Regions from separate parts of the Amycolatopsis sp. NPDC049688 genome, predicted to be linked through region 2. Evidence: riboswitches for the same ligand, from Rfam matches in the RefSeq annotation. Region 2 holds a riboswitch; the other holds the start of a gene.
What was found. Region 2 has a riboswitch for glycine ahead of gcvP (aminomethyl-transferring glycine dehydrogenase). Riboswitches for the same ligand answer to the same signal wherever they lie in the genome.
Positions count from the first base shown of each region.

Region 1: it holds a riboswitch for glycine, as region 2 does, so the genes downstream of both, gcvP (aminomethyl-transferring glycine dehydrogenase) here and gcvP (aminomethyl-transferring glycine dehydrogenase) in region 2, are expected to answer to the same signal.

Region 1 covers NZ_JBFANY010000006.1:359,743-375,382, forward strand. Annotated here, with positions in the region: gene gcvT (glycine cleavage system aminomethyltransferase GcvT) at 1-31, opposite strand, end outside; gene gcvP (aminomethyl-transferring glycine dehydrogenase) at 34-2,865, opposite strand; glycine riboswitch at 2,904-3,002, opposite strand; gene AB0J55_RS22865 (helix-turn-helix transcriptional regulator) at 3,172-4,464, opposite strand; gene AB0J55_RS22870 (hypothetical protein) at 4,537-4,734, shown strand; gene AB0J55_RS22875 (cyclase family protein) at 4,731-5,681, opposite strand; gene AB0J55_RS22880 (3-oxoacyl-ACP reductase) at 5,694-6,461, opposite strand; gene AB0J55_RS22885 (aldehyde dehydrogenase family protein) at 6,461-7,825, opposite strand; gene AB0J55_RS22890 (gamma-glutamyl-gamma-aminobutyrate hydrolase family protein) at 7,822-8,529, opposite strand; gene AB0J55_RS22895 (glutamine synthetase family protein) at 8,510-9,856, opposite strand; gene AB0J55_RS22900 (general stress protein) at 10,086-10,607, shown strand; gene AB0J55_RS22905 (alpha/beta hydrolase) at 11,168-12,055, opposite strand; gene AB0J55_RS22910 (hypothetical protein) at 12,223-13,428, opposite strand; gene AB0J55_RS22915 (PadR family transcriptional regulator) at 13,425-13,748, opposite strand; gene AB0J55_RS22920 (SMP-30/gluconolactonase/LRE family protein) at 14,045-14,944, shown strand; gene AB0J55_RS22925 (MAB_1171c family putative transporter) at 14,990-15,640, opposite strand, start outside.
Region 2 covers NZ_JBFANY010000001.1:1,152,790-1,168,429, reverse strand. Annotated here, with positions in the region: gene AB0J55_RS04960 (hypothetical protein) at 1-301, opposite strand, end outside; gene AB0J55_RS04955 (nuclear transport factor 2 family protein) at 461-820, shown strand; gene AB0J55_RS04950 (NAD-dependent epimerase/dehydratase family protein) at 864-2,018, opposite strand; gene AB0J55_RS04945 (GtrA family protein) at 2,158-2,655, shown strand; gene AB0J55_RS04940 (glycosyltransferase family 2 protein) at 2,585-4,759, opposite strand; gene AB0J55_RS04935 (NAD-dependent epimerase/dehydratase family protein) at 4,756-5,691, opposite strand; gene gcvP (aminomethyl-transferring glycine dehydrogenase) at 5,697-8,600, opposite strand; glycine riboswitch at 8,804-8,902, opposite strand; gene AB0J55_RS04925 (MerR family transcriptional regulator) at 8,945-9,523, opposite strand; gene AB0J55_RS04920 (TetR family transcriptional regulator) at 9,822-10,433, shown strand; gene trxA (thioredoxin) at 10,414-10,749, opposite strand; gene AB0J55_RS04910 (MerR family transcriptional regulator) at 10,761-11,156, opposite strand; gene AB0J55_RS04905 (VOC family protein) at 11,226-11,624, opposite strand; gene AB0J55_RS04900 (bifunctional nuclease family protein) at 11,633-12,106, opposite strand; gene AB0J55_RS04895 (MerR family transcriptional regulator) at 12,323-13,069, opposite strand; gene garA (glycogen accumulation regulator GarA) at 13,066-13,530, opposite strand; gene gcvH (glycine cleavage system protein GcvH) at 13,645-14,028, opposite strand; gene AB0J55_RS04880 (CDP-alcohol phosphatidyltransferase family protein) at 14,121-14,738, opposite strand; gene AB0J55_RS04875 (hypothetical protein) at 15,480-15,640, opposite strand, start outside.

The DNA of each region.
Region 1 (15,640 bases), on a different contig from region 2:
GGACTCCGTGCAGGGAGGTCTCTTTGGACACTGTCAGCCTTCGTAAGCGTTGAGGGGCGGGCAGGAGCACACGAGGTTACGGTCGCCGCGGGCGCCGTCGATGCGACGCACCGGGGGCCAGTACTTGTTCTTCCGCGAAACACCCGCCGGGAACACCGCCAGCTCGCGGCTGTAGGGCTTGTCCCACTCCCCGACCAGCGTCTCCGCGGTGTGCGGTGCGCCCCGCAGCGGCGACTCCTCCGCGCTCCAGCGGCCGTTGGCGACCTCGTCGATCTCGGCGCGGATGGCGATCATCGCGTCGCAGAACCGGTCGATCTCGCCCAGGTCCTCGGACTCGGTCGGCTCGACCATCAGCGTGCCCGCGACGGGGAACGACATGGTCGGAGCGTGGAAGCCGTAGTCGATGAGCCGCTTGGCGACGTCGTCGACCGTCACGCCGGTCTCCTTGGTGAGCTGCCGCAGGTCGAGGATGCACTCGTGGGCGACCAGGCCGTCCTGCCCGGTGTAGAGGACCGGGTAGTGCGGCGCCAGCCGCGAAGCGACGTAGTTCGCCGCGAGCACGGCCACCTTCGTGGCCGCGGTCAGGCCGGGCGCGCCCATCATCCGGACGTAGGCCCAGGAGATCGGCAGGATCGACGCCGAGCCGTAGGGCGCGCCGCTGATCGGGCCGACACCGGTCTCCGGGCCGGCGGCGTCGAGCAGCGGGTGGTTCGGCAGGTACGGCGCAAGGTGCGCGCGCACCGCGACCGGGCCGACACCGGGGCCGCCACCGCCGTGCGGGATGCAGAACGTCTTGTGCAGGTTCAGGTGCGAGACGTCGCCACCGAACTCGCCCGGCTTGGCCAGCCCGAGCAGGGCGTTGAGGTTCGCGCCGTCGACGTAGACCTGGCCGCCGCCGTCGTGGACGATCTTGGCCAGCTCGTCGATGTCGTGCTCGTACACGCCGTGGGTCGACGGGTAGGTCACCATGATCGCGGCCAGGGTGTCCTGGTGGGCGTCCACCTTGGCCCGCAGGTCGGCCAGGTCGACGTTGCCCTCGTCGGTGCACTTGACGACGACCACGCGCATCCCGGCCAGCACCGCGGACGCGGCGTTGGTGCCGTGCGCCGACGACGGGATCAGGCAGACGTCACGAGCTTCGTCGCCGTTGGCGCGGTGGTAGGCGCGGATCGCGAGGAGGCCGGCGAGCTCGCCCTGGCTGCCCGCGTTCGGCTGCAGCGACACCTTGTCGTAGCCGGTGACCTCGGCCAGCCACTCGGCCAGCTGCCCGACCAGCGTGTGGTACCCGGCCGCGTCCTCGGCCGGCGCGAACGGGTGGATGCCGGCGAACTCGCGCCAGCTGATCGGCTCCATCTCCGTGGTGGCGTTGAGCTTCATGGTGCAGGAGCCGAGCGGGATCATGCCGCGGTCGAGCGCGTAGTCCTGGTCGGACAGCTTGCGCAGGTAGCGCAGCATCGCCGTCTCGGAGCGGTGGGTGCCGAAGACCTCGTGGCCCATGAAGCCGCTCTCGCGGGCCAGGCCGTTCGGGAGCGCGACGCCGTCGCTGACCTCGCCCTCGACGCCGAACGCACGCAGGACCTTCGCCGCGATCGCGGGCGTGCTGACCTCGTCGAAGGCGACGCGGACGTGGTCGGCGTCGACGTGGCCGAGGTTGATGCCGGCTTCGCGGGCGGCGGCGTGGACCTCGGCGGCCTGGCCCGGGACGCGCGCGACGACCGTGTCGAAGAAGGATTCGTGCACGACCTCGACGCCGGTCCGGCGCAGGGCGCTGGCGAAGCCCGCGGCGAGGCCGTGGACGCGCCGGGCGATCTTCTTCAGGCCGTCCGGGCCGTGGTAGACCGCGTACATCGCGGCCAGCACGGCCGGGAGGACCTGCGCGGTGCAGATGTTCGACGTGGCCTTCTCACGGCGGATGTGCTGCTCCCGCGTCTGCAGCGCGAGGCGGTAGGCCGAGTTGCCGTCGGCGTCGACCGAGACACCCACGAGACGCCCGGGCAGCGACCGCTCGAGCCCGGCGCGCACCGACATGTACCCGGCGTGCGGGCCGCCGTAGCCGAGCGGGACGCCGAAGCGCTGCGTCGAACCCGCGGCGACGTCGGCCCCGAACTCGCCGGGCGCGGTGATCAGGGTCAGCGCGAGGAGGTCGGCGGCGACGGTGAACAGCGCGCCCGCGGCCTTCGCCGACTCGGAAATCGCGTGGTAGAAGCCGCGGCCGCGCAGCACACCCGACGCACCCGGGTACTGGACGACGACGCCGAAGAAGTCCTCGGGCAGGCCGGTGAGCAGGTCACGGACCTCGACCTCGATGCCGAGGGCCTCGACGCGGGTGCGCACGACGGCGATGGTCTGCGGCAGGCACTCGGCGTCCAGGACGACCTTGTTCGACTTCGACTTGGACGCGCGGCGCATCAGCGTGACGGCTTCGGCGACGGCGGTCGACTCGTCCAGCAGCGAGGCGTTCGCGGTGGCCAGGCCGGTCAGGTCGGCGACCATGGTCTGAAAGTTGAGCAGCGCTTCGAGGCGCCCCTGGGAGATCTCGGGCTGGTAGGGCGTGTACGCGGTGTACCAGGCCGGGTTCTCCAGCACGTTGCGGCGGATCACGCCGGGGGTGACGGTGTCGGAGTAGCCGAGGCCGATCATCTGCGTCATCGGCCGGTTGCGCGCGGCGAGGGCGCGCAGCTCCGCGGTGGCGTCCTCTTCGGACGCGGCGGGCGGGAGCCGCAGGTCACGGGTGGCGCGGATGGCGCTCGGGACGGCTGCGCCGACGAGGGCGTCGAGGCTGCCGTAGCCGCACTCGGCGAGCATCTTGGCGCGTTCGGCCTCGGACGGGCCGATGTGGCGGGCGTCGAACTGCGTGGAAGTGATCGGGAGCTCCTAAGGCCGGGCACACAGCGGTGCGCTGGAACTCCCCCTCTGTCATGGCACCTGAGAGTTTCACCGTGGGCGACACGGCTTTCACCTTGGGTGAGGCGCGGGTGCGCCTGCTTTCCAGAGTGGCCTCGCGCGAAGCGGTAGCAGGTACCTGAGAGATTCCGGGGAGTTTGCTCCTTCGGTGCCCCACCACGTTCGTGAGGGCTCTCCCGCCTCGGCTCTACGGCCCGATCTGCAGTTGTGGCGGTTACGGTACCCGGCCCGTCCCGCGGGCGTCTACTTCACCCGGGCAACACCACATCAGTCCTCGATCGCGGTTCGACGCACGACGCTGCCCGCCAGCGCGGGCGGCCGCCGGACCCGGCCCGACGGCAGGACCAGGCGCTTCAACGGGCCGCCCACCGGCACCGGCGGGTGCCCGGCGCCCAGCAGCACCTGCTCGACGATCTGCTCGGCGTGCCAGGCCACCGCGTCGTTGAGGCGGTCCAGCGACGGCCGGTCGCCGTCGAAGACGTCCTCGTCGGCCAGCGTCACCTCGAAATACGTGCACCCCGGCGGGACCGCGATCGCCTTCTCGATCGCCCGCGCACCCTCCAGCGGGTCGTCGAAGCCCGCCTCGAGCAGCGCCGACCGGTAGATGCGGGCCGCCCGGGCGCGCATCTTCGGGCCGTAGCGGACGACGACCGGGAGCCGTCCGGTCAGGTCCGGCACGGCCAGGCCGTGCAGCAGCATGATCGGCGGCACCGAGTGCACCAGCCGCGGCGCGGGTTCGGCCAGCTCACGGGCGGTGACCCGGACCCGGTCGGCCATGGCGTCCGGGAGCCCGGAGTAGCGGAAGTCGACGTTGCCGAACCCGAGCCCGTCGGCGACCAGCGACGCCAGCAGCTCGCCGTAGCCCCAGATCGGCGACAGCACGACCACCGGCGGCGCGGCGACGACCGGCGACGGCACGGGCGGCCGCGTCGCCTCCTGCTCGGGCACCTGGATCACCAGCCGCGGCGGCTCGTGCCAGTCGTGCACCTCCGCGACCCGCCAGTACAGCCCGAGCGGCCGCCACAGCTCGCCGAGGACGTCGTGCTCGATGATCCGCCGCACCTCGGCGTCGTCGTACGGGAAGTCCCGCGGCGGCACGATCCCGACGTAGTGGTGGTAGGTGACGCGGACCTCGTCGCCGCGGGTGGCCGACCGGATCCGCATCTCCCAGTCGACCGGCGACGCCGCGATCGCGTTCGCCACCTGCGTGCCGGGCGAGGAGTAGACGAGCGCGGTGGCCTGCCGGAGGAACTGCCCGGCCCGGTCGATGCCCTCCCGCAGCGCCTTCGCCGCCTGGGCCACGTGCACCGGCGAGGCCAGCGACTCGGGCAGAACGCCGGCGACGCGCAGCAGCTCGGCCTCGCTCACCCCGGTGACCTCGGCGAGCTGGGCCCAGTGGTCGAAGACGGTGACTTTCGGCGCGTGCCGGTGCTCGATCCAGCTGCGCAGCGTCGACGTCGGGACGCCGATGCGCCGCGCGGCCTCGTCCAGGGACAGACCGCGGGAGCGGATCCCGGCCCGGACCGCTTCCGCCCAGTCGTCGGCGCGCCAGTGCGTCACCTCACAAAGCTAACGAAACCCGCTAGCTTTGCGCAGGGACGAATCGCCCACGGGCGCCCGACGCTGGTCACCATGACCACCACCGTGATCGCCCTGACCCTGATCGTCGGCGTGCTGACCTTCGCCGCCGGCGCGTTCCTCGCCTCCGAGGTCGCCACCCGGATCCTGCGCCGCCGGGAGAAGGAGATCTCCGAGGAGCGCAAGAAGCTCAACGCCGCCTGGCGCTACCTGCGGGAGGTCTACGACGTCAAGAAGAAGACCAGGCGTTAGAACGTGGCGATCGGGTTGACCGGGCTTCCGGACGTCCCGGCGAAGCGGACCGGAGCGATCGCGAGCTGGAAGTCCCACTGGCCGAACTCGGCGGCCGTCGTCGCGCACGCCTCGAGGTCGCAGTTGTCGAGCAGCCACAGGCCCATCGCCACCAGGCCCACGGTGTGCACCGGCATCGCCAGGTCGTCGTACCCCGACGGCTGGACGTCAGTGGGCGTGTCGGCGCCGATCAGCGCGACTCCCCGTTCGTGCAGCCACGGCAGGCAGGACGCGTGCCAGCCGGCCTGCGTGAACTCGCCGGACGGACCGGACTCGTGCCGGACGCGGCCGTAGCCGGTGCGCAGGAGTACCGCGTCGCCGGAGCGCACCCGGACACCCTGGCGGCGCTCGGCCTCCTCGAGATCGCCGGGGAACACCCCGTCGCCCGGTTCCAGCGACGGCACGCCGCGGACCTTCGCGATGTCCAGCAGGACTCCCCGCGTGACGATTCCGTCCGCCGCCGCCGTGACGGCTCCCCACGCCGCTCCCGTCTCGGCGTCGACCAGCGAGTGCGGCCGCCCGTTGTACATCCTGCCGTCCCAGAAGATGTGGCACGGCGAGTCGAGGTGGGTGATCGTGTTGCCGTGGAACAGGATGCCGAGCCGCTCGTTCGAGTAGCCCCAGTGCCGGTCGTTGCGGAACCCGGGAATCGGCATGGTCCCGGCACCCGGCAGGTCGGCGAAGCACGGGCACGCCGTCGTCGAGCGCTCCATCTCTTCCGGGACGGCCACCTCCCACGCGCACGACACGCTCCGGCCGTGGCGCACGGCTCGCGCCGCCGCCAGCCGGACGTCGTCGGTGATGTGGTTCAGCGTGCCGCGCTCGTCGTCGTCGCCCCACCGGCCCCAGTTCGACAGCGTCTCGAAGTAGCCGAGCACCTCGTCCTGGCCGGGCATCAGTCCCGTCACCGCGCCAGCTTGTCAGGTCGGCGTGACGTACGCGCCGGAGATCCCGCCGTCGACCAGGAACTGCGACGCCGTGATGAAGCTGGCGTCGTCGCTGGCCAGGAACGCCACCGCGGCCGCGATCTCCTCCGGCTCGGCGAACCGGCCGACCGGGACGTGGATCAGGCGGCGCGCCGCGCGTTCCGGGTCCTTCGCGAACAGCTCCTTCAGCAGCGGCGTGTTCACCGGGCCCGGGCACAGCGCGTTGACGCGGATGTTCTCCCGCGCGAACTGGATGCCGAGCTCGCGGCTCATCGCGAGCACGCCGCCCTTGGACGCGGTGTAGGAGATCTGCGACGTCGCCGCGCCCATCACCGCCACGAACGAAGCCGTGTTGACGATCGACCCCTTGCCCTGCCGCTGCATGTGCGGCAGGACGGCCTTGCAGCACAGGTACACCGACGTCAGGTTGACCCGCTGGACCCGCTCCCACGCCTCGATGCCGGTGGTCAGGATCGAGTCGTCCTCCGGCGGCGAGATCCCGGCGTTGTTGAAGGCGACGTCGACCGAGCCGAACTGCTCGACCGTGCTGTGGAACAGGTTCTCGACCTGCTCGGCGTCGGTGACGTCGGTCTGGATGAACGCGCCGCCGATGTCGTCGGCGGCCGCCTTGCCCTCGACCGGCGAGAGGTCCGCGATGACGACCTTCGCACCTTCGCTCGCCAGGCGCCGGGCCGAGGCGAGCCCGATGCCGCTGGCGCCGCCGGTGATGACCGCGACGCGGCCTTCGAAACGCTGGACCATTACTCCTCCGTGCTCAGAAAGACGTTCTTGGTTTCGGTGAACGCCGCGGCGGCGTCCGGGCCGAGCTCGCGGCCGAGGCCGGACTGCTTGAAGCCGCCGAACGGCGTCCAGTAGCGCACCGACGAGTGCGAGTTCACCGAGAGGTTGCCGGATTCGACGCCGCGCGCAACCCGGAACGCGCGGCCGGCGTCGCGGGTCCAGATCGACCCGGACAGGCCGTACTCGGTCGCGTTGGCCATCCGGATCGCGTCGGCCTCCTCCGCGAACGGCACGACGGCGACGACCGGGCCGAAGACCTCTTCCGCCGCGGCCGGGTGCCGCAGGTCCGGCGGGGTGAGGACGGTCGGCGGGAACCAGAAGCCGCGGCCTTCGGGCGCGGAGCCGCGGAACGCCACGGGCGCGTCGTCCGGGACGTAGGAGGCGACCTTCTCCCGGTGCGCGGCCGAGATCAGCGGGCCCATCTCGGTCTTCTCGTCGCCGGGGTCGCCGACGACGACGCCGTGCACGGCGGGTTCCAGCAGCTCCATGAACCGGTCGTACGCGCTCGCCTGCACCAGGATCAGGGACCGGGCGCAGCAGTCCTGGCCCGCGTTGTCGAAGACGCCGTAGGGCGCGGTGGCCGCGGCCTTCTCCAGGTCGGAGTCGGCGAAGACGATGTTCGCGTTCTTGCCGCCGAGCTCCAGCGTCACGCGCTTCACCTGCGCCGCGCAGCCCGCCATGATCTGCTTGCCGACCTCGGTGGAGCCGGTGAAGACGACCTTTCGCACGGCCGGGTGGTCGACGAACCGCTGCCCGACCACGGACCCCTTGCCCGGCAGCACCTGGAAGACGTCCTCCGGGATGCCCGCCTCGCGCGCCAGCTCGCCCAGCCGGACGGCGGTCAGCGGCGTCAGCTCGGCGGGCTTGAGGACGACGGTGTTCCCGGCGGCGAGCGCGGGCGCGAACCCCCAGCCGGCGATCGGCATCGGGAAGTTCCACGGCACGATCACGCCGACCACGCCCAAGGGTTCCTGGAAGGTGACGTTGACGCCGCCCGGCACCGGGATCTGCTGGCCGATCAGGCGTTCCGGGGCGGCGGAGTAGTAGTTGAGGACGTCGCGGACGTTGCCCGCTTCCCAGCGGGCGTTGCCGATGGTGTGCCCGGAGTTCTCGACCTCCAGCCGCGCGAGGTTTTCGATGTCGGCCTCGACGGCATCGGCGAACCGGCGCAGCAGGCGCGCGCGGTCGCCGGGGGTGACGTCGCGCCAGGCCGGGAAGGCCGCGTGGGCGCGGACGATCGCCGCGTCGGTTTCCTCGGCGCTGGTCAGGGGGATGCTCCGCACCACCTCCTCGGTGGCCGGGTTCAGGACGTCAAAGGTGGTCATCGCCTCTCCTTGCTCGCTTCGACGAGAGCCTGGAACAGCCGGACGTCGTCACTGTCCTGCTCGGGGTGCCACTGGACGCCGAGGATGAACTCACCAGGGAGTTCAGCGGCCTCGACGGTGCCGTCGGCCGCCCAGCCGACCGCTTCCAGGCCGGTGCCGAGCCGGTCGATCGCCTGGTGGTGGTAGCAGAGCGTCTTGGTTTCGGGCCCGAGGATCGCCGCCGCCCGGCTGCCTTCGGCGAGCGTGACGGTGCCCCGGCCGAACGTCGCCGGCGCGGGTTGGTGGTCGGTGGTGCCGCTTTCGGGCAGGTGCTGGGTCAGGGTGCCGCCGAGGGCGACGCTCATCACCTGCAGGCCGCGGCACACGCCGAGCACCGGCTTGCGTGCGCGCCGGGCCGCTGCGAACAGGCCGAACTCGAAGGCGTCGCGCGCCGGCCGGGTGTAGGTGGCCGGGTGTGGCTCGTGGCCGTAGCGGGCGGGTTCGACGTCGGCGCCGCCGGTGAGCACCAGCCCGTCCACAGTGGACACCAGCCGTTCGTGCGCGTCGGACACCGGCGGCAGCAGCACCGGGATGCCACCGGCCGTGATGACGCAGTCGACGTAGACCCGGTGCAGCAGTACGGCTTCGGTGTCCCAGACGCCGAACTTCGCGGGTTCGAGGTAGGACGTCAGCCCGATGACGGGCCTAGAGTCGTTCGAAGCCACGGACGAGCTCCCAGTCGGTGACGGCGGCGTTGTAGGCGTCGATCTCGATCTTCGCCGCGTTCAGGTAGTGGTCGACGACGTCGTCGCCGAAGGCCGCGCGCGCGAGGCCGCTCTCCGCCAGCGCCGCGGCGGCTTCGGGCAGCGTCGTCGGCACGGTGCCGCGGCCGGAGTTGTAGGCGTTGCCGGTGAACGGCTCTTCCAGTTCCAGCTCGTTCTCGATGCCGTGCAGGCCGGCGGCGATGAGCGCGGCGACGGCGAGGTACGGGTTGACGTCCCCGCCCGGCACCCGGTTCTCGACGCGCAGCGACTCGCCGTGCCCGACCACGCGCAGCGCGCAGGTGCGGTTGTCGGTGCCCCACGCGATCGCCGTCGGCGCGAAGCTGCCGGGCACGAACCGCTTGTAGGAGTTGATGTTCGGCGCGAGGAAGTAGGTCAGCTCGTGCAGCCCGGCGAGCTGGCCGGCGAGGAACTGCTCCATCAGCGTCGAGAAGCCGTGCTCGCCGTCCCCGGCCAGGACGGCCCGGCCCTCGGTCGAGCGCAGGCTGATGTGGATGTGGCAGGAGTTGCCCTCGCGCTCGTTGTACTTCGCCATGAAGGTGAGGCTTTTGCCCTCCTGCGCGGCGATCTCCTTGGCGCCGTTCTTGTAGACGCTGTGGTTGTCGCAGGTGGTGAGCGCGTCGGTGTAGCGGAAGGCGATCTCCTGCTGGCCGGGGTTGCACTCGCCCTTGGCGGACTCCGGGTAGAGCCCGGCGCCGGCCATGTCGTTGCGGATGCGGCGCAGCAGCGGCTCCAGCCGCGCGGTGCCGAGCATCGAGTAGTCGACGTTGTACTGGTTGGCGGGCTTGAGACCGTGGTAGCGCTTGTCCCAGGCGCTCTCGTAGGTGTCGTCGAAGACGATGAACTCGAGCTCGGTGCCGACGAAGGCGGCGAGCCCGCGTTCGGCGAGCCGGTCGAGCTGACGGCGCAGGATCTGGCGCGGCGACATCGGGACGGGGCCGCCTTCGACGCGCTCGACGTCGGCGAGGACCAGCGCGGTGCCTTCGTGCCAGGGGATCTCGCGCAGCGTCTCGAGGTCGGGGCGCAGCACGAAGTCGCCGTAGCCGCTGTCCCAGGAGGAAAGCGCGTAGCCGCCGACGGTGTTCATGTCGACGTCGACGGCGAGGAGGTAGTTGCAGGCCTCGGTGGCGTGGCCGACGACCTCGTCCAGGAAGTACTCGGCCGAGCAGCGCTTGCCCTGCAGCCTGCCCTGCATGTCGGTGAGCGCGACGAGCACCGTGTCGATCGTGCCCGCGTCCACGCGCGCCCGGAGTTCGTCGAGCGTGAGCATGCCTCGCCTGCGTGCCATCCGTCGCCCCAAAGGTTTGGTATGAATCCTTTGCCGATCCTTCCTACCCGGTGAGCTCGGCGGGGTCAACCGGAACAAAGGTATCATTTTGAACCATTGCCGCGGCGGCCGGATTGTCCGGCTTGCCCGGCTGAGAAGAGTCTGTGAATTCACCCGGCCGGGAGGAAACCGGGGCCCTCGCACGTTGGACAGGGCAAGAGAGGTGAGATCGATGACCACAGCATTCACGCAGCAGAGCACGATCGGACAGCAGGCCCGGCCCCAGCTGCCGACCATGCCCACCGGCTGGCCGATCGGTTCGTACGAGTCCTACGAGCAGGCCCAGCGCGCGGTCGACCACCTCGCGGGCACCGACTTCCCCGTCACCGACGTCACGATCGTGGGCGTGGAGCCGATGCTCGTCGAGCGGGTCGCGGGCAAGATGTCGTGGGGCCGCGTGCTGAGCAGCGCGGCGACGTCCGGTGCGCTGTTCGGCCTGTTCCTCGGCCTGATGCTCAGCCTGCTCAACCCGGGCGCCGGCCTGGTGCCCATCGTCATCGGCCTGGTCGCCGGGCTCGGGTTCAACCTGCTGTTCGGCGCACTGGGCTACGCGGTGAACCGGAACAAGCGCGGGTTCGTCTCGCAGAGCCAGCTGGTGGCCCGCCGCTACGACGTCCTGGCCCAGCCCCGCAACGCCGAGAAGGGCCGCGCCCTGCTGGCCGACCTCGCGGCGCGCAGCGCGTTCGGCCACTGATTCGAGTTCGAAGGCCGCCTCCCCCGGAGGCGGCCTTCGTCGTGCCTGAGCAGCCCCCGATTCCACGCTACCGGGAAGGTCCGACAGTTCCGGAGATCCGCGGCCGCCTCCCCTGGGAGGCGGCCTTTGCCGTGTCCGGCGGCCGTGTTCGGGCGGCCGACATGTCTGGACGGCCCCTGTGCCGAGCCCCGTGCTCGAGCAGCTTGCGGGTCCGAGCGGCCGCAATGCCCGCGCGCCCCGCACCCAAGCAGACCCGCGCCCCAGGCAGCCGTCATGCCCGAGAGGCCCTGTGCCCAGTTGACCCCGGCACCCGCGGTGTCGGAGCGACCCCCGCAACGAACAACCGCTGAGTCCGAGCGGCCCCGCTCCGCAGCAGTCCCCCGGCCCCTGAGCAGCCCCCGATTCCACGCTACCGGGAAGGTCCGACAGTTCCGGAGATCCGCGGCCGGTGGGACCCGGGTTGTCCACAACGCCGAGCCGACACCCCGATCATCCACACCGATCCCACCGGCGGCCCGGAACCGTCGGTGGCCGCCGGTAGCGTGGAAAACGGGGGCTGCTCAGGTGCCCGACGACACCGTCGGCGCGTCGGGCACATCGGCGACCGCGGAGGGCTCCTCCGGGCGGCCCGCCCGCAGCAGCTCACCCCACCGCGCCCGGTCGTACTCGGCCGGCGGTGTCTCCGCCAGGAACTCGCGCAGGATCTCCAGGAACTGCTTCGGCGCCGACCGGTGCGGGAAGTGGCCTGCCCCTTCGAAAAGCACCAGCCGGCTGCCCGGCATCGCCCGGTGCGCGCGCAGCGCGTGGCCGCTCGGCACCACCCGGTCCTCCGTGCCCCACACCAGCAGCGTCGGGATCCCCCGAGTGAGGTAGCACCGGTCCAGCATGTTGACGACCTGCCCGCGCCAGTCGACGACCGAGCGCAGAGTCCGCAGGAACGCCGACCGCGTGCCCGGCTCGGCCAGGCGGAGGTAGCGGGTGACCACGTAGTCGAGGTCGTCGGAAATCCGCAGCGCCCCGGCCACCCTGCGCAGCACCGGCAACGCCGGCGGGACGCCCAGCAGCGGCAGCAGCAGCCCCGCGCCCGGCGCCGCGGCCAGGCGCAGCAGTGGGTGGACGCTCGCGCCGACCCCGCCCGAGCCCACCAGGACCAGGCGTTCGCAGCGTTCCGGGAACTGGTAGGCGAACTGCATCGCGACGCCGCCGCCGAGGGAGTGGCCGACGACCGTCACCCGGTCGACGTCGAGGGTGGTCAGCAGGTCGCGCATGCCGCACGCGTAGGCGGCGACCGAATAGTCCGCGCGCGGTTTCGCCGAAAAGCCGTGGCCGAGCAGGTCGGGCGCGATGACCGTGAAGTCGTCCGCCAGCGACGTCAGCAGGTCCAGCCACGTCGACGAATCGTCGCCGATGCCGTGCAGGAAGAGCAGCGCGGGGCCGCGCCCGGCCATCCGGTACGCGCGCTCGTACCCGTGGACCACCCGGGTCCGCGGGGCGAAGGCTTCCGGAAGCACCCGCCCAGCTCAGCACGCCCGCGTTGGCGGGACGTTTCGCGCGCGTTCGGATCAGGTGAACGCCAGGAGCGGCCCCCCGCCTCCGCTCCTGGCGCCCGGTCCCCTTACCTCGTCGGCGTCGGTGCCGGCGTCGGTGCCGTGGTGGCCGGCGGGGCCGTCACCTTCGGGATCGCGGCGTTGAACGGCACCTCCGCGATCTCGCGGCAGGCGCCGCGGTAGCCGTTGTAGCCGTTGAAGTTGCCCTGGTCGTCGGTGACGCCCTGGTCGATCTTCGGCCGCGGGAACCGGTTGTCCTGGCCGATCTTCTGCCGGGTACCGCTCGCGCGCTCGCAGCCGTAGCGGGTCACCGTGATCGGCCTGCCGTCCTCGTCGTAGAGGTAGACCTCGGTCAGCGCCTTGCCCTCGGCGTCGAACGCGTAGAGGTTGTCGACCTCGCGGCCACCGTAGATGAGCTGGTCGTTGCCGTAGTGGTCGGCCGACGACGGGTAGTACGACGACGGGCCCGAGTAGGAGGCCCCGCGGGCGAAGAGGTCCACCACGGCCCCGAACCCGCCGAGCGTGGCCCCGATGACGAACGCCGAAATCGGCACGGACACCCACAGCAGCCGCCGGTCGGTGCGCACGCGCGGACCCGCCCACACGGCCGCGACGCCGACGACGAGCAGGAACGGCAGCATGATCACCGCGCCGCGGTGCCGCAGCATGAACAGCAGCCCGAACGCGATCAGGGCCAAGGCGCACAGCACCCACCACGCCGGCTTCAGCGACGCGAAGTACCGCAGCAGCTTGCCGGACTCGTCCTGCTCGCGCCCCTTGGCCATCGTGGTGCGCAGCCAGGCCACTTCCGGCAGCGCCAGCACCGGCTCGACCCCGCCGCGCAGCAACAGCGCCAGGCTGACGAGGAACACCGGCGCGAGCAGGAACAACCCGATGAGCGGGTCCGGCCTGACCGTGACGGCGGCGCCGAACGCGAACAGCCCGAGCCCCACCGAACAGAGCATCAGCCCCCACAGCGCGATCCGCGGCTTCACCAGGCTGGGCGCGGCGGCCGTCGTCATCACCTGCGTCGCCCCCTCGCCCGGCGCCGGGTACCCGCCGGACGCGCGCAGCTCGGCGGCGTAGCTTTCGGGCGAGCCGAGCCGTTCGATCAGCGCCTCGACGCGGGCGCCCTCCCCCAGCTCGGCTTCGAGCTCCGCCAGGTGCGGGCGGACGTCCTCGAGGATCTCTTCGATCTCGCTCGCGGGCAGGTCGGCGAGCGCGGTCCTGACCCGCGCCAGATACACCCGCACGGCGGTCGGCTTGTCGCTCATGCTGCCTCTCCCAAAAGCGCGTTCATCGTCGATGCGAAGCTCTGCCAGGTCTTGCCCGACTCCGCCAGCCGGGCCCGGCCCGGCTCGTTCAGGCTGTAGTACTTGCGGTGGGGCCCCTCTTCGCTGGGCACCACGTACGAGGTCAGCAGGCCGGCCTTGTAGAGCCTGCGCAGCGTCCCGTACACCGATGCGTCCCCCACCTCGTCCAGGCCGGCGGCCCGGAGTCTTCGCAGCACGTCGTACCCGTAGCCGTCCTCCTCGCGGAGCACCGCGAGAACGGCGAGGTCGAGCACCCCTTTGAGCAGCTGACTGATCTCCACTGCACCCTCCAGTCTTACGCACGGGAAGGTACCACGCATTGCACAGTAGTGCGCACGGCGGAGGGCCCCTCGCGCGCCGCCTTCCGTCAGGCCCCGGTGTCGACCGGGCGCTCGAAGAAGGATTCGAGGACGACGATGGTCTGCGTGCCGGTTGACGCCGTCGATCGCGAACAGCCGGCGCAACGACGCCTGGAGGTCTTCGGTCGTCGCCGTGCGCGCGCCGGCTTGCGCACCCGTTCGTGGGCGGCCCTGGCGGTGCAGCATGCTTTCGGCAGAATCTCATTTAGGGGTGAGCGATGGACCTGGTCAAGACGGACTTCCAGCTGCTGGACGAGCGGTTCCGGCGCGTCAACGGCGACGAGTGGATGCAGCGCCTGCACACGGGCTGCCGCTGGACCGAGGGCCCGGCGTACTTCCCGGCCGGCCGGTACCTGGTGTTCAGCGACATCCCGAACGACCGCACCCTGCGCTGGGACGAGACGACGGGCCAGGTCGGCGTGTTCCGGCAGCCGTCGAACTACGCGAACGGGCACACGGTCGACCGCCGCGGGCGGCTGGTCAGCTGCGAGCAGGGCACCCGCCGGGTGACGCGCACCGAGCACGACGGCTCGGTCACGGTCCTCGCGTCGGAGTACCGGGGAAAGCGGCTGAACAGTCCGAACGACGTCGTCGAGCACTCGGACGGGTCGATCTGGTTCACCGACCCGAGTTACGGCATCGACAGCGACTACGAGGGCTACCGCGCGGAGAGCGAAATCGGCGGCTGCCACGTGTACCGGGCCGACCCGGACGGCACGGTGACGATCGTCGCGGACGACTTCTCGCGGCCGAACGGCCTGGCGTTCTCGGCCGACGAATCGCGGCTGTACATCGCCGACACCCGCCAGGACCCGAGCCACATCCGGGTGTTTTCGGTCGCCGGGGGCGCGTTGACGGGCGGCGAGATCTTCGCGACGAGCGACAGCGGCGGCTTCGACGGGGTCCGGGTGGACAGCGAAGGCCAGGTCTGGGCGGCGGCCCACGACGGCCTGCACTGTTTCGCACCGGACGGCACCCGCATCGGCAAGCTGCGGGTGCCGGAGGTCTGCTCGAACTTCACGTTCGGCGGAGCGAGGGGGAACGAGCTGTTCATCACGGCTTCGAGCTCGCTGTATACGTTGCGGGTGACGGTGAACGGGGCCCGCTACCCGCGCTGATCTGCGGAGTGACGGCGGGGCGGGCGAGAAGGGGCCGGGGCTGGGCTAGCCGGGCGGGGCCGCGCCAACCCCCTCGACCAAGGCGTCGCGGCGCTGCCAGGCCCGGCTCACCTGGACCAGCCAGGCCGCCTCGGCCGTGACGTCCGCGTCGGCGTCCGTGTCGGTGTCCGGCGCTGCTCCGGGGTCGGGCTCGCGGTCGAACCGGCGGCCTGCCCGGCCCGCCTCGATCGCCGCCGCCAGGGTCAGGGCCTCCACCGTGGCCGCCACCTCTGCTTCGCGGACTCCTGCTCGCCTGGCCGCCGCCTCCGCTCGGGCTGGGAGGTCCGGGTCGAAGTGGGCTCGCAGGGCCAGGTGGCCGTCGCGGATTTCGATGACGCGGCGGTACAGCGCGAACTCCGCGCCGCCCGCCAGCTCGCGGCCCGGGTCCAGGGCGATGCCCGGGACCGCCGTGCGCAACGCCGTCCACAACGGCTCGATGCGGCGGTAGGCGCGGTACGCGCGGATCCGGCCGATCACCGACGACACCGCCGGCGACCACGCGCTCAGCGTCGCCCCGGCCGCCACGGAAACGACCGTCACCGCCGCGAGGACCGACGACAGCACGTCCTCCCTGGCGCCGATCCGCGCCGACTCCGCGAGCCGGCGGACGTCGTCGACGTCCCAGAACGTCCACGCGAACGCCGACCCCACGCCGAC
Region 2 (15,640 bases):
ATGGCTCGATGTGCGCGCCGGGCGCGCAGAAGCCGGTGAGCCGGTCCATGAGGTCCGCCAGAGCTTCCCAGGCCGGATCATCGTCGCCCGCCGGCGACTCGGCGACCACCCTGTCTTGGGCCGCGTAGCAGGCCCGCATCAGGCCGAGGGGCGTGACGCCGGCTTCGTAGGCAGCGACGGCCACCCGCTCCAGCGGCGCGGCCGGCCGTTCGGCGCGGGCCGCGGCGACCACCTCGCCTACCAGCCCGGGATCCGCCGGTCCCGGCTTGGCGTGCCACGCGTCGTCCGGATCTTCCTCCACCCGGCGAGTGTCGCGGGCGGGGCCTCGCGGCGCCACCGGATTTTCGCCGCCCCGGCATTACCTCCCGCGTAATCGACGGGCCGCCGCTCGTCCGCCAAAGTCGGTCCCAGCGCAGGACGACGACCGAAACCGTTGTCCCCCAACCGGAAGGAACCAGTCATGACCGACGTCCGCACCCTCGTCGAGCAGTACATCGCCGTCTGGAACGAGACGGACGGCGACCGGCGGCGGGCCCTCATCGCCGACGTCTTCACCGCCGACGCCGGCTACACCGACCCGCTCGGCGCCGTCGCCGGGCACGACGGGATCGACCAGTTCGTCGCCGGGGCGCAGCAGCAGTTCGGCGGGCTCACCTTCAGCCTGCCCGCCGGCCCCGACGCCCACCACGATCTCGCGCGCTTCCAGTGGCACCTCGGCACCCCCGGCGCCGAGCCGGTCGCCATCGGGTTCGACGTCGTCGAGCTCGAAGACGGCAAGATCGCCAAGGTGCACGGCTTCCTCGACAAGCTGCCCGGCTGAAACCCGCGGGGGCTCCCGGCGCCGGGAGCCCCACACGGGGCTGTCAGGCCTTCAGGGCACCCCGCCAGCGGACGGTCGGGCGCAGCTTCTCCGGGTTCACCCGGTGCTTGTTGGCCCCCACGATGTCGAACATGGACTCGATCAGCGTGTCCGACAGCAGGTGCGGCTGCAGCCCCAGCCCGACCAGCCCGGTGTGCTTCACGTTGTAGTAGTGCTCCGGCGCCTCGGTGCGCGGGTTCTCCAGCTGCTCGATCTGCACCGGGCCGGGGAACCGGTCGGCCACCAGCTCGGCGATGCCGGCCACCGGCATGCTCTCCGTCATCTGGTTGAACACGCGGAACTCGCCCGGCTCGGCGGGGTGCTCGACGGCCAGGCGGATGCACTCGACCGTGTCGCGGATGTCGATCAGGCCGCGGGTCTGCGCGCCCTTGCCGTACACCGTCAGCGGCTGCCCCAGCACCGCCTGGATGGCGAACCGGTTCAGCACCGTGCCGAACACCGCGTCGTAGTCGAACCGGGTCGCCAGCCGCGGGTCGAGCGCGGTCTGCGGCGTCTGCTGGCCGTAGACGATGCCCTGGTTGAGGTCCGTGGCGCGCAGTCCCCACGCGCGGCAGGTGAATTCGATGTTGTGCGAATCGTGGACCTTCGTCAGGTGGTAGAAGGAACCCGGCCGTTTCGGGAACAGCACGCGGTCCGTGCGCCCGTTGTGCTCGAGTTCCAGCCAGCCCTCTTCGATGTCGATGTTCGGCGTGCCGTATTCACCCATCGTGCCCAGTTTGACGAGGTGGATGGCCGGGTCGATCTCGGCGATCGCGTACAGCAGGTTCAGCGTGCCGACCACGTTGTTGTGCTGCGTGTACACCGCGTGTTCGCGGTCGATCATGGAATACGGCGCCGACCGCTGCTCGGCGTAGTGGACGACCGCGTCCGGCGCGAAGTCGCGCACCGCCCCGAACAGGAACTCCGCGTCGAGGAGGTCGCCTTCGTAGCTGGTGATCGTCTTGCCGGAGACCTCGCGCCAGGCGGCGATGCGGTCGGCCGGTGATGCGATCGGGACCAGGCTCTCGACGCCGAGTTCGGCGTCGTACCCGCGGCGCGCGAAATTGTCGAGAACGGCCACGTCGTGGCCTTTGTCCGATAAGTGCAACGCGGTCGGCCAGCCCAGGTATCCGTCACCGCCGAGAACCAGCACACGCATTGTGCCGCCTTTCCTGCTCGTTTACGCCACCCGAACGCTATAGATCACGTGCTGATGAGGACCTGGCAATGACCTGTGAATCTCCTATGCGTGGGGGGGCCGGACGGCGGCGCGCGCGGCCCGCGGGGAGGATGGGGACATGACGACGGTAACCAACGGCGTGCGGCCCCGCACGGCGGAGAAGACCCGCCACCGCGGCTGGGCCCGGCTGGCCCGCGCCGCGACGACCTCGGTCGCGGCCACCGTCGTCAGCCAGGTCGTGCTGCTCGCCGTCCTCGCCGCCGGCGGGGTCCCGGCCCTGGCGAGCACGCTGGCCTGGGCGGCCGGGGCGGTGCTGAACTTCCTGGTCACCCGGCGCTGGGTGTGGGGCCGCACCGGGCGGCCGCGGGTGCGGCGCGAACTGCTGCCCTACCTGGCCGTCATCGGGCTCGGCGGGCTGGCGTCGATCGGCCTGACGACCCTCGCGGGCTCGCTGCTGACGCCCCTGGAGCTGCCGCACTTCTGGTGGGTCGTGCTCGTCGACGGCGCGTACGTCGCCAGCTACGCGCTGGTGTTCGCCGTCAAGTTCACGCTGCTCGACCGGCTCGTGTTCGGCCGCGGCGCAGCACGTACCCCCGCCACCACGTCCCGGTCATGACGCGGGCGTAGTTCGCGCCGTAGACGAGGCTGCCGCCCTTCTTGCTCTTGCCCGCCTTGCGCAGCCGCATGCTCATCGGCAGCTCGGTGACGCGGGCGCCACGGGCGGTGACGCCGAGCAGCAGCTCGGAAGACTGGTACTGCGGCTCGTTCAGCGGGACCGCGCAGACCAGGTCCGCCCGCATCGCGCGGAAGCCGAACGACGTGTCGGTGATCCGCCGGGCCGTGAGCACCGAGGCCAGGACCGCGAAGACGCGGACGCCGAGCCACCGGACGCGGCTGTCGGCCTCCTCGTGCCCGAGCCGCCGGGATCCGGTGACGAAGTCGGCGGTGCCGTCGACGACCGGGCGCACGAGCGCTTCGAGCTCGCTGTTGTCGTACTGGCCGTCGGCGTCGGTCGTCACGACGTACTCGGCGCCGGCCTCGGCCGCGAGGTGGTAGCCGAGGCGCAGCGCGGCGCCCTGACCGCGGTTGCGCGGCGCGACGCAGACGTAGGCGCCGTGGTCTTCGGCGATCGACGCCGTGTCGTCGGTGCCGCCGTCGACCACCACCAGCACGTCGACCGGCATGCCGAGGCACTGGTCGGGCATCTTTTCCAGGACTTCGCCGATGCCGCCGGCCTCGTTGTAGGCGGCGATGACGACGGTCAGCGGTGCCAGCTGCAGGCCGGGGTGCCGGCCGCGGAAGTCGTTGAGAGCACCGGCGTCGACGTCGTCGGGGAAGGCCGCGAGCCGCTTCCGGCTCGCCGATGTCAGCGTGGTGAAGCCGAGCGCCCCGGCCACCGGCAGCAGCACCAGCGCCGGGATCTGGTAGCGCCAGGAGAACAGGAACACCGCCGAGGCGAAGAGCAGCACCAGGCCGGCCGACGCCGCCAGCAGCGCGCCCGCCTGGGCCCGGTCCAGGGGCTTCTTGCGTCGGAACACCGGCAGCAGGCCCAACACCGCGCCGATGCCGAGTACTCCGCCCGAGACGTAGCCGCCGCCGAGCTGGTAGTCGCGCAGGATCTTCGCCAGGGGCTGGTCGACGTGCGCGACGACGCCGTCGTTCTGCAGCGTGACCAGGTCGATCAGCGACTGGTCGGCCCACTGCGGGTAGGTGAGCTGGAACTGCCATCGGTCCAGCGGGACGTCGGCCGGGTCCTGCTCGCGTGTCCAGGCGAAACTCTTGGCGAAGTCGGTCAGGATCGCGTCGGCGACGTCGCCGGGCTGGGCCTTCAGGACGGCGATCGCGAACTCGTGCGCCAGTGCGACTTTGTCCGCGCCCGGGGGTAGCGGGCCGGGCCAGTTCGGGTCGAGGTCGGCGTGGGTGTAGTTGTCGACCAGGCGCGTTTCGCGCGGCTCGGCCGGGCAGAACACCTGCACCTCCGGGGCGAGGTGCAGGTTCGCGCAGTCGGCGACGGCGGCGGTGCGGCCGTAGAGCATGTTCCCGGACGGCCCGGTCAGGCCCCACTTCCCGGTCTCGGCATGCACCCGCGCCGCATACGGGACCAGCACGGCGAGCAGGCCGAGGAGGCCGGCGCCGGCCCGGCGCCATCCCGCCCAGTGCCGCCACGCTCCCCCGGCGACGACCAGGAACACCAGCAGCGGCAACGCCAATGAGATGCCGATCAGCCGGGTGAGCACGCCGAAGCCGAGCAGCAGGCCCGCGGCGCCGGCGCGCTTCCAGCCCGGGGTGCCCCACCCGAGCAGCAGCCAGAGGAGCCCGAGAAGGACCGCCTCGAAGGTCACCTCGGACATGATGTTCTGCTCGATCTGCAGCTGGTAGGCGTCGAGCAGCAGCGGGACCGCGGCCAGCGCGCCGACCCACGGACGGCCGCCGAGGCGCAGGACCAGCGCGTAGACGCCGATCGCGATCAGGACCCCGCCGGCGTGCTGCACCGCCGCGACCCAGGCCAGCCCCCCGACGGCGAGCAGCGGGCGCAGGACGAGGTCGTAGCCGATCGGGTTCAGCTGGTCGGCGCGCAGCGCGTGCAGGTTGTCGATGTACCGGAACGAATCGATGTACAGCAGCGCCGGCCGGTAGGCGAGCCAGGTCAGCACCCGCAGCGTGATCGCCGGGACGAGGAGCAGGAGGAGCAGCCAGTGCCGCCGGAGAAAACCGCTCACCGGTTCGCGAGGCCGGAGAAGTACTTCCACGCCGTGGCGAGACCGTCGGTGAGCGAGACCTCCGGCCGGTAGCCGATGGTCTCCGCGCTGGCCGAGATGTCGACGACCACCGCCGGCATCTCGCCCGCCGGGGCCTCGACGTGCTCGACCGGCAACTCGGCCCCGGTCACCTCGCGCACGGCGTCGATCATTTCCAGCACGGACACCGAACAGCCGGCGCCGACGATCGCGCGACCGGAGTGGCCGCTGTCCAGGGCCAGCAGGACGGCGCGGACGACGTCGTCGACGTGCACGAGGTCGCGGCGCTGGCGGCCGTCGCCGTAGACCTTGACCCCGCTGCCGGTCAGCGCGGCCCGCATCATCCGCGGCACGAAACTGTCCTTGTGGGACATTCCCGGGCCGTAGACGTTGGTGAACCGCAACGCACACGTCGTCATGCCGTACGCCCCGGCGTACCCCGACAGCAGCATCTCGCACGCCGCCTTGGTCGCGCCGTAGGGCGTCAGCGGGCGCAGCGGCAGATCCGGGGTGATGGTCGCCGAACCGACGTTGCCGATCACCGCGTTGGTCGAGGCGAGCAGGAACGCCGGCACCTCGCGGCGGCGGGCGAGTTCCAGGAGTTCCTGGGTGACGAGGACGTTGTCGGCGAAGGTGTCCTCGGGGAGCTCGACCGACTTCAGCACCGACGTCAGCGCGGCGAGGTGCACGATCCCCGCGGTCCCGGGCGTCACGGCCTCCTCGCGGACGGCCGCCTCGCGCAGGTCACCGGTCACCACCCGGACACCGGCGGTGTCTTCGGGGAAGGGGATCCGGTCCACGACGGTGACCGGCACGTCCCGGTCGCGGAGGGCGCGCACGACGGCCCGGCCGATGAAGCCGCTCCCGCCGGTCACGACCACGGACGTCCGATCAGGACCGTGCCTGCTCACCATGGGCGTCAACCTACCCCGCGATCCTGTGACCGGTCCGCGAAGGCCTCCGGCGGCGGGCAGGAGCAGACCAGGTTCCGGTCGCCCGCCGCGCCGTCGATGCGCCGGACCGGCGGCCAGATCTTCGGCGTGCCCGGGCCGGCGGGGAACACCGCCGTCTCGCGGCTGTACGGCCGGTCCCATTCGCCGGCAACGCACCGCGCGGTGTGCGGCGCCTGCCGCAGCGGCGAATCCTCCAGGGGCCACTCCCCCGCCGCGACGCGGTCGATCTCGCCGCGGATCGCGATCATCGCGTCGCAGAAGCGGTCGAGCTCGGCGAGGTCTTCGCTCTCCGTCGGCTCCACCATCAGCGTCCCGGCGACGGGGAACGACATCGTCGGCGCGTGCAGCCCGTAGTCCGCCAGGCGCTTCGCGACGTCGTCGACCGTGATGCCGGTGGCCTTCGTCAGCGGCCGCAGGTCGAGGATGCATTCGTGCGCGACCAGGCCTTCGCGCCCGGCGTACAGCACCGGGTAGTGACCGGCGAGGCGGCGGGCGACGTAGTTGGCGTTGGCCACCGCGACGAGGGTCGCCCGGCGGAGGCCGTCGGCGCCCATCATCCGGACGTAGGCCCACGAGATCGGCAGGATCGACGCGCTGCCCCACGGCGCCGCGCTGACCGGGCCGACGCCGGTGGCCGGGCCGGCCGCCGGCTGCAGCGGGTGGTTCGGCAGGAACGGCGCCAGGTGCGCGCGGACCCCGATCGGGCCGACGCCGGGCCCGCCGCCGCCGTGCGGGATGCAGAACGTCTTGTGCAGGTTGAGGTGCGAGACGTCGGCGCCGAACCGGCCGTACTGGGCGACCCCGATCAGGGCGTTGAGGTTGGCGCCGTCGACGTACACCTGACCGCCGGCGGCGTGCACCGCCGCGCACACCTCGCCGACGGTGTCCTCGTAGACGCCGTGCGTCGACGGGTAGGTCAGCATGATCGCGGCGAGGTCGGCGCGGTGTTCGTCCACAGTGGACTTCAGGTGGGCGAGGTCGATGTTGCCGCGCTCGTCGCACCGGACGACGACCACCCGCATGCCCGCCATGACGGCGCTGGCCGCGTTGGTGCCGTGGGCGCTGGCCGGGATGAGGCAGACGTCCCGGGCGTGCTCGCCGCGGGAGCGGTGGTAGGCGCGGATGGCGAGCAGGCCGGCGAACTCACCCTGGCTGCCGGCGTTGGGCTGCAGGGAAACGGTGTCGTAGCCGGTGATCCGGGCGAGCCAGGTGGCGAGGTCGGCGACGACCTCCAGCAGGCCGGCCGCGTCCCCGGCGGGCGCGAAGGGGTGCAGCCCGGCGAATTCCGGCCAGGTGACCGGTTCCATCTCCGCGGTGGCGTTGAGTTTCATCGTGCACGAGCCGAGCGGGATCATGCTGCGGTCGAGGGCGACGTCCTGGTCGGCCAGCTCACGCAGGTAGCGCAGCATCGCGGTTTCCGAGCGGTGCGCGTGGAACACCGGGTGCGCCAGGTACCCGCTCGTCCGGCGCAGCGGGACCGGGAGCGCGTCCGCGGTGTCGGCGTCCAATCCGTCCACATCGGACACCGAGACGCCGAACGCCTTCCACACCAGCGAAAGCCGTTCACGGGTCGTGGTCTCGTCGCAGGCGACACCGACGTGGTCGTCGTCGGCGAGCCGCAGGTTCACGCCGAGGTCGCGGGCCGCCGCGACGACGGCGGCCGCGCGCCCGGGCACGGTCGCGGTGACGGTGTCGAAGAACTCGCCGTGCCCGACGTCGACGCCGCCCTCGGCGAGGCCGGCGGCGAGCACGGTGGCCATCCGGTGGGCCCGCAGCGCGATCCGGCGCAACCCGTCGGGGCCGTGGTACACGGCGTACATCGCCGCCAGCACCGCCGGCAGGACCTGCGCGGTGCAGATGTTCGACGTCGCCTTCTCGCGGCGGATGTGCTGCTCGCGCGTCTGCAGGGCGAGCCGGTAGGCCGGGTGGCCGTCGGCGTCGCGGGAAACGCCGACGAGCCGCCCGGGCAGCTGCCGTTCGAGGCCCTTCCGGACGGCGAGGTAGGCGGCGTGCGGGCCGCCGAAGCCGAGCGGGACGCCGAACCGCTGCGTCGAGCCGACGGCGACGTCGGCACCGAGTTCGCCGGGTGGCCGCAGCAGGGTGAGGGCGAGCGGGTCGGCGGCGACGACCACGGCCGCGCCGTGCTGCTTCGCCTCGCTGATGGTGAGGTCGAGCTCGTGCACCGCGCCGGACGCGCCCGGGTAGGACAGGAGGATGCCGAAGAAGTCGCCGCCGAGCCCGAGCCCGGTCAGCCCCTGGGACAGGTCCTCGACGACGAGCTCGATCCCGAGTGGTTCGGCCCGGGTCCGCAGCACGGCGAGGGTCTGCGGCAGGGTGTCGGCGTCGACGACGAACCGGGACGACGCCGCCCGCCCGGCCCGCCGGACGAGGGTCATGGCTTCGGCGGCGGCGGTGGCCTCGTCGAGCAGGGAGGCGTTGGCCACGGGCAGCGCGGTGAGATCGGCGATCACGGTCTGGAAGTTGAGCAGCGCTTCCAGGCGGCCCTGGGAGATTTCGGGCTGGTAGGGCGTGTAGGCGGTGTACCAGGCGGGGTTTTCCAGGACGCCCCGCCGGATGACCGGCGGGGTGACGGTGTCGTGGTACCCGAGCCCGATCATCTGCGCCATCGGCCGGTTCCGGGCGGCGAGTTCCCGCAGTTCGGCGAGGGCCTGCGCTTCGGAGGCGGCGGGCGGCAGGTCGAGCGGCTCCGCGGACTCCCGCAGCGACTCGGGAACGGCTCGTTCGGCGAGTTCGCCGAGGGAGGCGACGCCGATGACGTCGAGGATGTGCCGGAGGTCTTCGGGACCGGGGCCGATGTGCCGGTCGGCGAAGGGAATGCCCTGTTCCAGGGAGGCGAGTGACGGATCCACGATGGCCTCCTCCGATCGGCGGTGTCCACCGCAGGATTCCGGCGAGCGCCTTGCGCGAGCAGACCTCGCCGAATCCGAAGGAACCCTCCCCGCTCTGTCTGACCCCTAAGGGCGCCTGAGAGTTTCGCCCGTAGGTTGACCCGGGCTTGCACCGTCGGCGGGGCCATCAGGGTGTGTCCTGACGACCCGCTTTCCAGAGGCGTCTCGTCCGCGCGGTCCAGGGTGCCTGAGAGGTTCCGGGGAGGATTTGCTCCTTCGGCGCCGAGCTCAAGGTGTGGCTCGGACTCTCCCGCGCGGATTCGTCGACCGCACGGTGAACCTTACTCTGTCCGCCGCAGCGGTGATCACCCGGTCTTGCGGGCGTTGCGGCGCTGGGTGAGTTCGTCCGGTTCGTGCGTCTCGACGATGCCGCCGTCGGCGCGTTCGGCCGGGAACTCGTGGATGGTGCCGCTGATTTCCTGCATCGCGCCGCTGACCGCGATGCCGAAGACGCCCTGGCCGCCCTGGAGCAGGTCGACGATCTCCTCCGGGGAGGTGCACTCGTAGACCGTGGTGCCGTCGGAGAACAGCGTCACCCGGGCCAGGTCGCGGACGCCGCGGACGCGCAGGTGGTCGACCGCGACGCGGATGTTCTGCAGCGAGACGCCGGTGTCGAGCAGCCGCTTGACGACCTTGAGGACCAGGATGTCCTTGAACGAGTACAGCCGCTGCGAGCCGGAGCCGTGCGCGGTGCGGATGCTGGGTGCGACCAGTTTGGTCCGGGCCCAGTAGTCGAGCTGGCGGTAGGTGATGCCGGCGATCTGGCACGCCGCCGGACCGCGGTACCCCACCAGCTCGTCGGGCAGCGAGTTGTCGGGGAACAGTTCCCCCTGCTCACCAGTCGCGACCTCGACAGGCTGCTTCTCGGAACCAGCCTCGACCACGCAAGCCTCCCCTCGCCCGACCTGACGGCCGGCGAATGACAGCCGGACGGTCCCAGGAGCGGGACCCGCCGGAGATCAACCGCCACGGTCCGGCCCCAGACCGTGAATCACACCGTGGCGATTTCCCTTCTTCGACGGTAAGCGCCCGGACAGTGCCGGTCAACGCGACGCGCGGCAAGCCTCAACGGTCGGCTGAGCCTTTGAGCCGTTCGCCGTACCCCCTACGGCGTGATTCAAACACCTTGACAGAGTTACTCAGCCGAGTAACTTTTTACTCATGCAGGTAAACACTGACCTCATGGCCGAGATGGGCCTCAGCGTCACCGAGGCCGCGCGCCGGGCGCAGATCATCGGCGCGACCATCGGCGTCCTGGCCGATCTCGGCTACCGCCGGACCACCTTCGCCAAGATCAAGGAGCGCGCCAGGCTCAGCAGCACCCGGCTGATCTCGTACCACTTCACGAACAAGGCCGGCCTGATGCAGGCCGTGCTCAGCACGGTCGTCGAGACGAAGGGTGCGTTCCTCACCGAACGCACCGGCGGCGGCCTCGACCCGGCCGACCGGCGCGGCTACCTGCGGGCGCACATCGAGACGTCGATCGCGTTCCTGCGGGCGTACCCCGAGTGCGTCCGGGCGCTGTCGGAGCTGGCCGCCAACGCCGACGACGCCGACGGCTGGGTGATGACGAAGGTGCTGGTCGACGACCTGCGCGTGCACGGCCTGGCCCGCCAGCTCAAGCAGGGCCAGGCCGAGGGCGTCTTCGGCGTATTCACGCCCGAGGTGATGGCGATGTCGATCGCGCAGGCCGTCGACGGTGTCGCCGCGGCCTACGCGGCCGACCCTTCGCTGGACCTCGAAACGTACGGGCGCGAGGTGGCGGACACGTTCGTCAAAGCGACGGCGCCTTGAGGGCCCGGTCGAGCCGGTCCTCGATGCGGGCCTTCGGGAACGCGCCGACGATCGTCTCGACCGGCTCGCCGCCGCGGAAGAGGATCATCGTCGGCAGCGACATGACCTGGTAGGAGCGGGTGGTTTCCGGGTTCTCGTCGGCGTTGATCTTCCGGACGGCGAGCTCGCCGTCCCGCTCGGCGGCGAGCTGCGCGAGCACCGGGCCGACCATCCGGCAGGGGCCGCACCAGGTGGCCCAGAACTCGACGAGCACGGGAACGTCGCTGCTCAGCACGTCGGCGAACGTGCGGTCGGTGACTTCGAGGACTTCGGACACGGCGGGCTCCTTCACGGGCGCGGGGAATCGGGCACGGCACACGGATCGGGCGCCTGCCGGGCGAGCGCGGCGGCGAGCTTGGCGGCCAGTTCGCCGCGGATGCCGCCGAGGCGGGCGAGCAGGGCGTCGGCTTCTTCGAGCTTGCGCCGGTAGACCTCGATCGAGTTCGCGCAGGAATCGCCGGTCTCGTGCCCGCTGCGCAGGCATTCGACGAAGGGGCGGGTCTCCTCCAGGGTCAGGCCGACCGTCTGCAAGGTCTGGATCTCCTTGACCAGCTGGAGGTCGTCCTCTCCGTACTCGCGGTAGCCGTTCGCCGAGCGCCGGGCCTGCAGGAGGCCCTGGTCCTCGTAAAACCGCAGCGCACGGGTGGTGGTACCCGTGCGCTGCGCAAGTTCTCCGATCCGCATGCCTTCGACGCTAGACGTTGACGTCCACGTCAAGGCAAGTTCCCCTCGCCGCGGCGAGGGGACCGCTCCTCAGATGTCGGCTTCGATGGCGAAGGTGTTGCCGTCCGGGTCCTGGAACCAGGCGATCCGCCCACCGCCGGCCCGGGCGGTGATCCCCTTCGCGTCGTGTTCCAACCGGTCGTAGCGGGTGAACTCGACGCCGGCCGCGATGAGTTCGCCGACGACCTCGTCGATGTCGTCGACGTACCAGGTCGCCAGGGTGGCCGAGCTCTTCCCCGCGGTGCCGGACTGGTACACGTTCAGCGCCGGTCCGCCCCCGGATCCGTAGGTCCGGCTGCCGTCGGCGACGTGGGCGCTCGGGCCGGACTGCAGCGCCCGCAGACCGAGCTTGCCTTCGTAGAACTCGACCGCCCGGTGGATGTCGGACACGGCGATCGAAGCTCTGACCTGGTGGGCACTCAGGGACATGAGGCCCCTCAGGTATCTGCTCCGCGGAAGTCTTCCGGGGAAACCGAGTCGAGGAACTCGCGGAACTTCTCGACTTCGTCTTCCTGCTCGTCCGGGATGATCAGGCCGGCTTCCTCCAGCACCGAGTCCACGGCGTGGATGGGGACGCCGATCCGCAGGGCCAGCGCGACCGAGTCGCTCGGCCGGGCGGACACCCGGATGTCGCCGTCGAAGACGAGCTCCGCGAAGAAGGTGCCCTCCTTCAGGTCGGTGATGACGACCTGCTCGAGCTCCCGGCCGAGTGCTCCGATGACCTCTTTCAGCAGGTCATGCGTGAGCGGGCGGGCCGGCCGGACCCCCTGTTGCTCCAAGGCGATGGCGGTGGCTTCGACCGAGCCGATCCAGATCGGCAGGTACCGTTCGCCTTCGGTCTCCCGCAGCAACAAGATCGGCTGATTCGCGGGCAGCTCGACCCGCACACCGACGACGCGCATTTCGCTCATCGGGCTTCGCCTCCCTCTCGTGCACACGGGCTGCAGCGCTGAACCGGCTTCACGCCCTCACTCCCGACGCTACCCGTCATCCGTGCGCTGTGCTCGCTGTCCGGACTCTCTCGGTTCGCCTGCCGCAAACCCGTCCCTTCACGGTACGGCATGCGGTGCCGAACATTCAGTCATTGACATGGGACCGCAAAGAGGATCTCACTGCCCCGTTATCGATCAACACCCGGCGACGCCACGGATTCCGGCCTTGACGAGCAGCGTGTGCAGGGTCACGGACAGGGCCGCGAGCTCCCGCACCACTTCGTCGGCCCGGGACTTGGCCTCCGGGTCGCGGTGCCGGTACACCGGCGTCACGATCTGCTCCAGCAGCCCGACCTCGCGGTCGGCCGCGGCGCGGAACGCGCGCAGGTGTCTCGGTTCGATCCCGAATTCGGTCATCGCCTTCACCGTCCGCGCGACCAGCACCGCGTCCGGGTCGAAGAACCCGGCGGGACCGGGCCGGACCAGGCCGTACTGCTGCAGCTCGGCCAGCGCCCCCGCGTCGATGCCCGCCTGTTCCAGGAGCTCCTCCTGGGTCAGGCGCAGCTCCTTGCCCGCGGCGAAGTCGTCCGCCACGGGCAGGCCGACGTTCTCGGCCGGCGCGTCGATGGGCACCAGCCGGCGCGGCGGGCGGGGCAGGGCCGCGGCGGTCCCGTTGCCCGAGTCCGCCGCGTCCAGCTGTTCCTTGATGACCTTCAACGGGAGGTAGTGGTCCCGCTGGGCGGCCAGGACGAACCTGAGACGCTCCACGTCCGCCGCGGCGAACTGCCGGTACCCCGAAGGCGTCCGGCCCGGCTGGACCAGGCCTTCGGCTTCGAGGAACCGGATCTTGGAGATGGTGACATCGGGGAAGTCGCCGCGCAGCTGCGCGAGAACGGCCCCGATGCTCAACCCGTCACGTTGTGGCCGTCCGGCCGCCGTCACTGCGCCCCCTGGCCCCCGTGCCCCGGGCCGGTCAGGAAGACCAGGCGGAACTTCCCGATCTGCACCTCGTCGCCGCCGGCGAGCACGGCCTGGTCGACCGGCTCGCGGTTGACGTAGGTGCCGTTGAGGCTGCCGACGTCGATGACGACGAACTCGCCGCCCTCACGCCGGAATTCGGCGTGCCGGCGGGAGACCGTGACGTCGTCGAGGAAGATGTCGCTGTCCGGGTGCCGTCCGGCGCTGGTGGTGTCGCGGTCGAGCAGGAACCGCGAACCCGCGTTCGGCCCGCGCTTCACGACCAGCAGGGCCGAACCCGGGGGCAGGGCGTCGACTCCCTGGACCGGGGCTTCCGGGGCGGGCTCGCGACCTTCGGCTTCGGCCAGGAAGTCGGCCCGGAAGACAGAGGTCCGCTCCGGAGACTGCTCCGGGGGAACGCCGCCGGGCCCGTCGTTCGTGCTCACCTGAGCTCTCCTCCACACATGCTGTGTTGCCAGTACTCAAGAACGTGTAGCTGCCAACGTACCGTGCCTGATCGATTCTCCGAGCCCCGGCTCCCCGAACCGGCGGAGCGGGCTTCAGCCCTTGGTCAGGGCGTCGTACGCCTCGGCTTCGAGCAGCGCTTCGAGCCCGGCGGGGTCGTCGAGCCGGATCTCGATCAGCCAGCCCTCGCCGTAGGGGTCGCTGTTGATCAGCTCGGGCGAGTCGGCGACGGCGTCGTTGACCGCGACGACCTCCCCGTCGACCGGCGCGAACAGCTCGGAGACGCTCTTGGTCGACTCGACCTCGCCGAAGACGTCGCCCGCGCTCACCTGCCTGCCGACCTCGGGCAGGTCGACGAACACGACGTCGCCGAGCTGGTCCTGCGCGTACTCGGTGATGCCCACCCGGACGAGCGTCTCCTCGCGGGTGGCGACCCACTCGTGGTCCTCGGTGTAGCGAAGCTCTTCAGGAGCGGACACCGCGGTCCCCTTTCATGCCCTCACTGGCGAAACGTGCTGCGCGAAGTCTTACACCCACACGGCCCAGCCGCCCGCCACGACCCGGCGAAAGCTCACTCTGCGGGTTCGCGGAGGGCGTTGCGTGCCTGCACGACGTAGAGGACACCGGACCAGACGTAGAGAACGGCGCCCCAGATGGTGAAGGCGTACCCGATCGGCCGCGCGACCGCGGCGACGCCGGAGCCACCCTGCGCGAGCAGCAGGAACGGGAAGGCGTACATCAGGACGAAGGTGGCCCCCTTGCCGAGGTAGGTGACCTCGGGCGGCGCGAACCCCCGGCGGCGCAGCGTCATGACGCAGACGCCGAGCACGGCCTCCCGCAGCACCAGCGGGACGACCACCCACCACGGGATGATGTCCCGGACGAGGAAGGCGATCAGGGTGGCGAGGATGTAGAGCCGGTCGGCGGCGGGGTCGAGCAGCTGCCCGAGGCGGGACATCTGGTTGAGCCAGCGGGCGAGCTTGCCGTCGAGCCAGTCGGTGAGGGCGCTGAAGACGAGCAGTGCGAGGGCCCAGCCGTCTTCTCGGGGGCCGAGCAGGAGCCAGAGGAAGACCGGAACGCCGGCCAGCCGCAGCAGGGAGAGGATGTTGGGGACGTTGAGCGCCTGCCGCAGCAGGGAGGGCTCGGCGGTACCGGGCTGAGCGGCGGGTTCGGGGGCGGCTGTGCTCACGGGGCCATTAAACAGCGGAGGGGTGGCGGGGCGCCCGGTGGTGCGGTGCGGGGTCGGGGCCTGAAGGGCAGGGTGCGGGGCCTGGTTGGTGGGCCGGCGCCGGCTGGGACGGGGCCGGGCCTGGCGGCGCGAGGTTGCGGCCCCTTGCCGGGCCTGCGCCAGGTGGGAAGTGGCCGGGCTGACGGGGCGAGGCGGGCGGCCTCAACCGACTGGGAGCGGCCGCGGCTGGCAGGGCGAGGCGGGCGGCCTCCACCGACCGGGGCTGACGGGGCGGGGCGGGCGGCCTCCACCGACCGAGGCTGACGGGGCGGGGCGGGCGGCCTTCACCGACCGGGAAGCGGCCGCGGCGGGCGGGGGCGAGGCGGCCGGCCTCCACCGACCGGGCGGACGGGGCGTGCGGGCTGCACCGGCCGGTGAGCGGTCGGGCCGGAAGTACAGGGGGTTCTGTCTGCCGGACCTGCGCCAGCCGTGCCGTGGCCAGGCCAGGCGCCGCAGGGTAGAGGCCCCATGCCTACGCCGGCCGTGGCCGGCCGTGGAGCGGCCGGGACCTGCGGTGCAAGGTGAGGCGCTCACCCAACCTGCCGAAACCGTCCGCCCGCAGCCCTGGTTGCCGGGCCCGCGCCGGCCGAGCACCGGCCCGGGCGGGCGGCGCCGGCAGGGCATTGCCCGACCGGCACCGGCCCAACCCCCGGAGGACGATCCCCGGCCCACCCTCCCCCAGCCAGGGCGGCCAGGGCGGGCTCAGCTGGCCCGGCGGTGGCTCCACCCGCGGCGCTGCAGCTCCGCGCTGGTCAGCGACTCGGGGCGGCCGCGGTAGTCGGTGCCCATCCAGCGGGCCCGGCCCGCGCGGCCCTCGAGCACATACGGGCGGCCGCAGCACCAGACCACGGTGCTCGGGACGG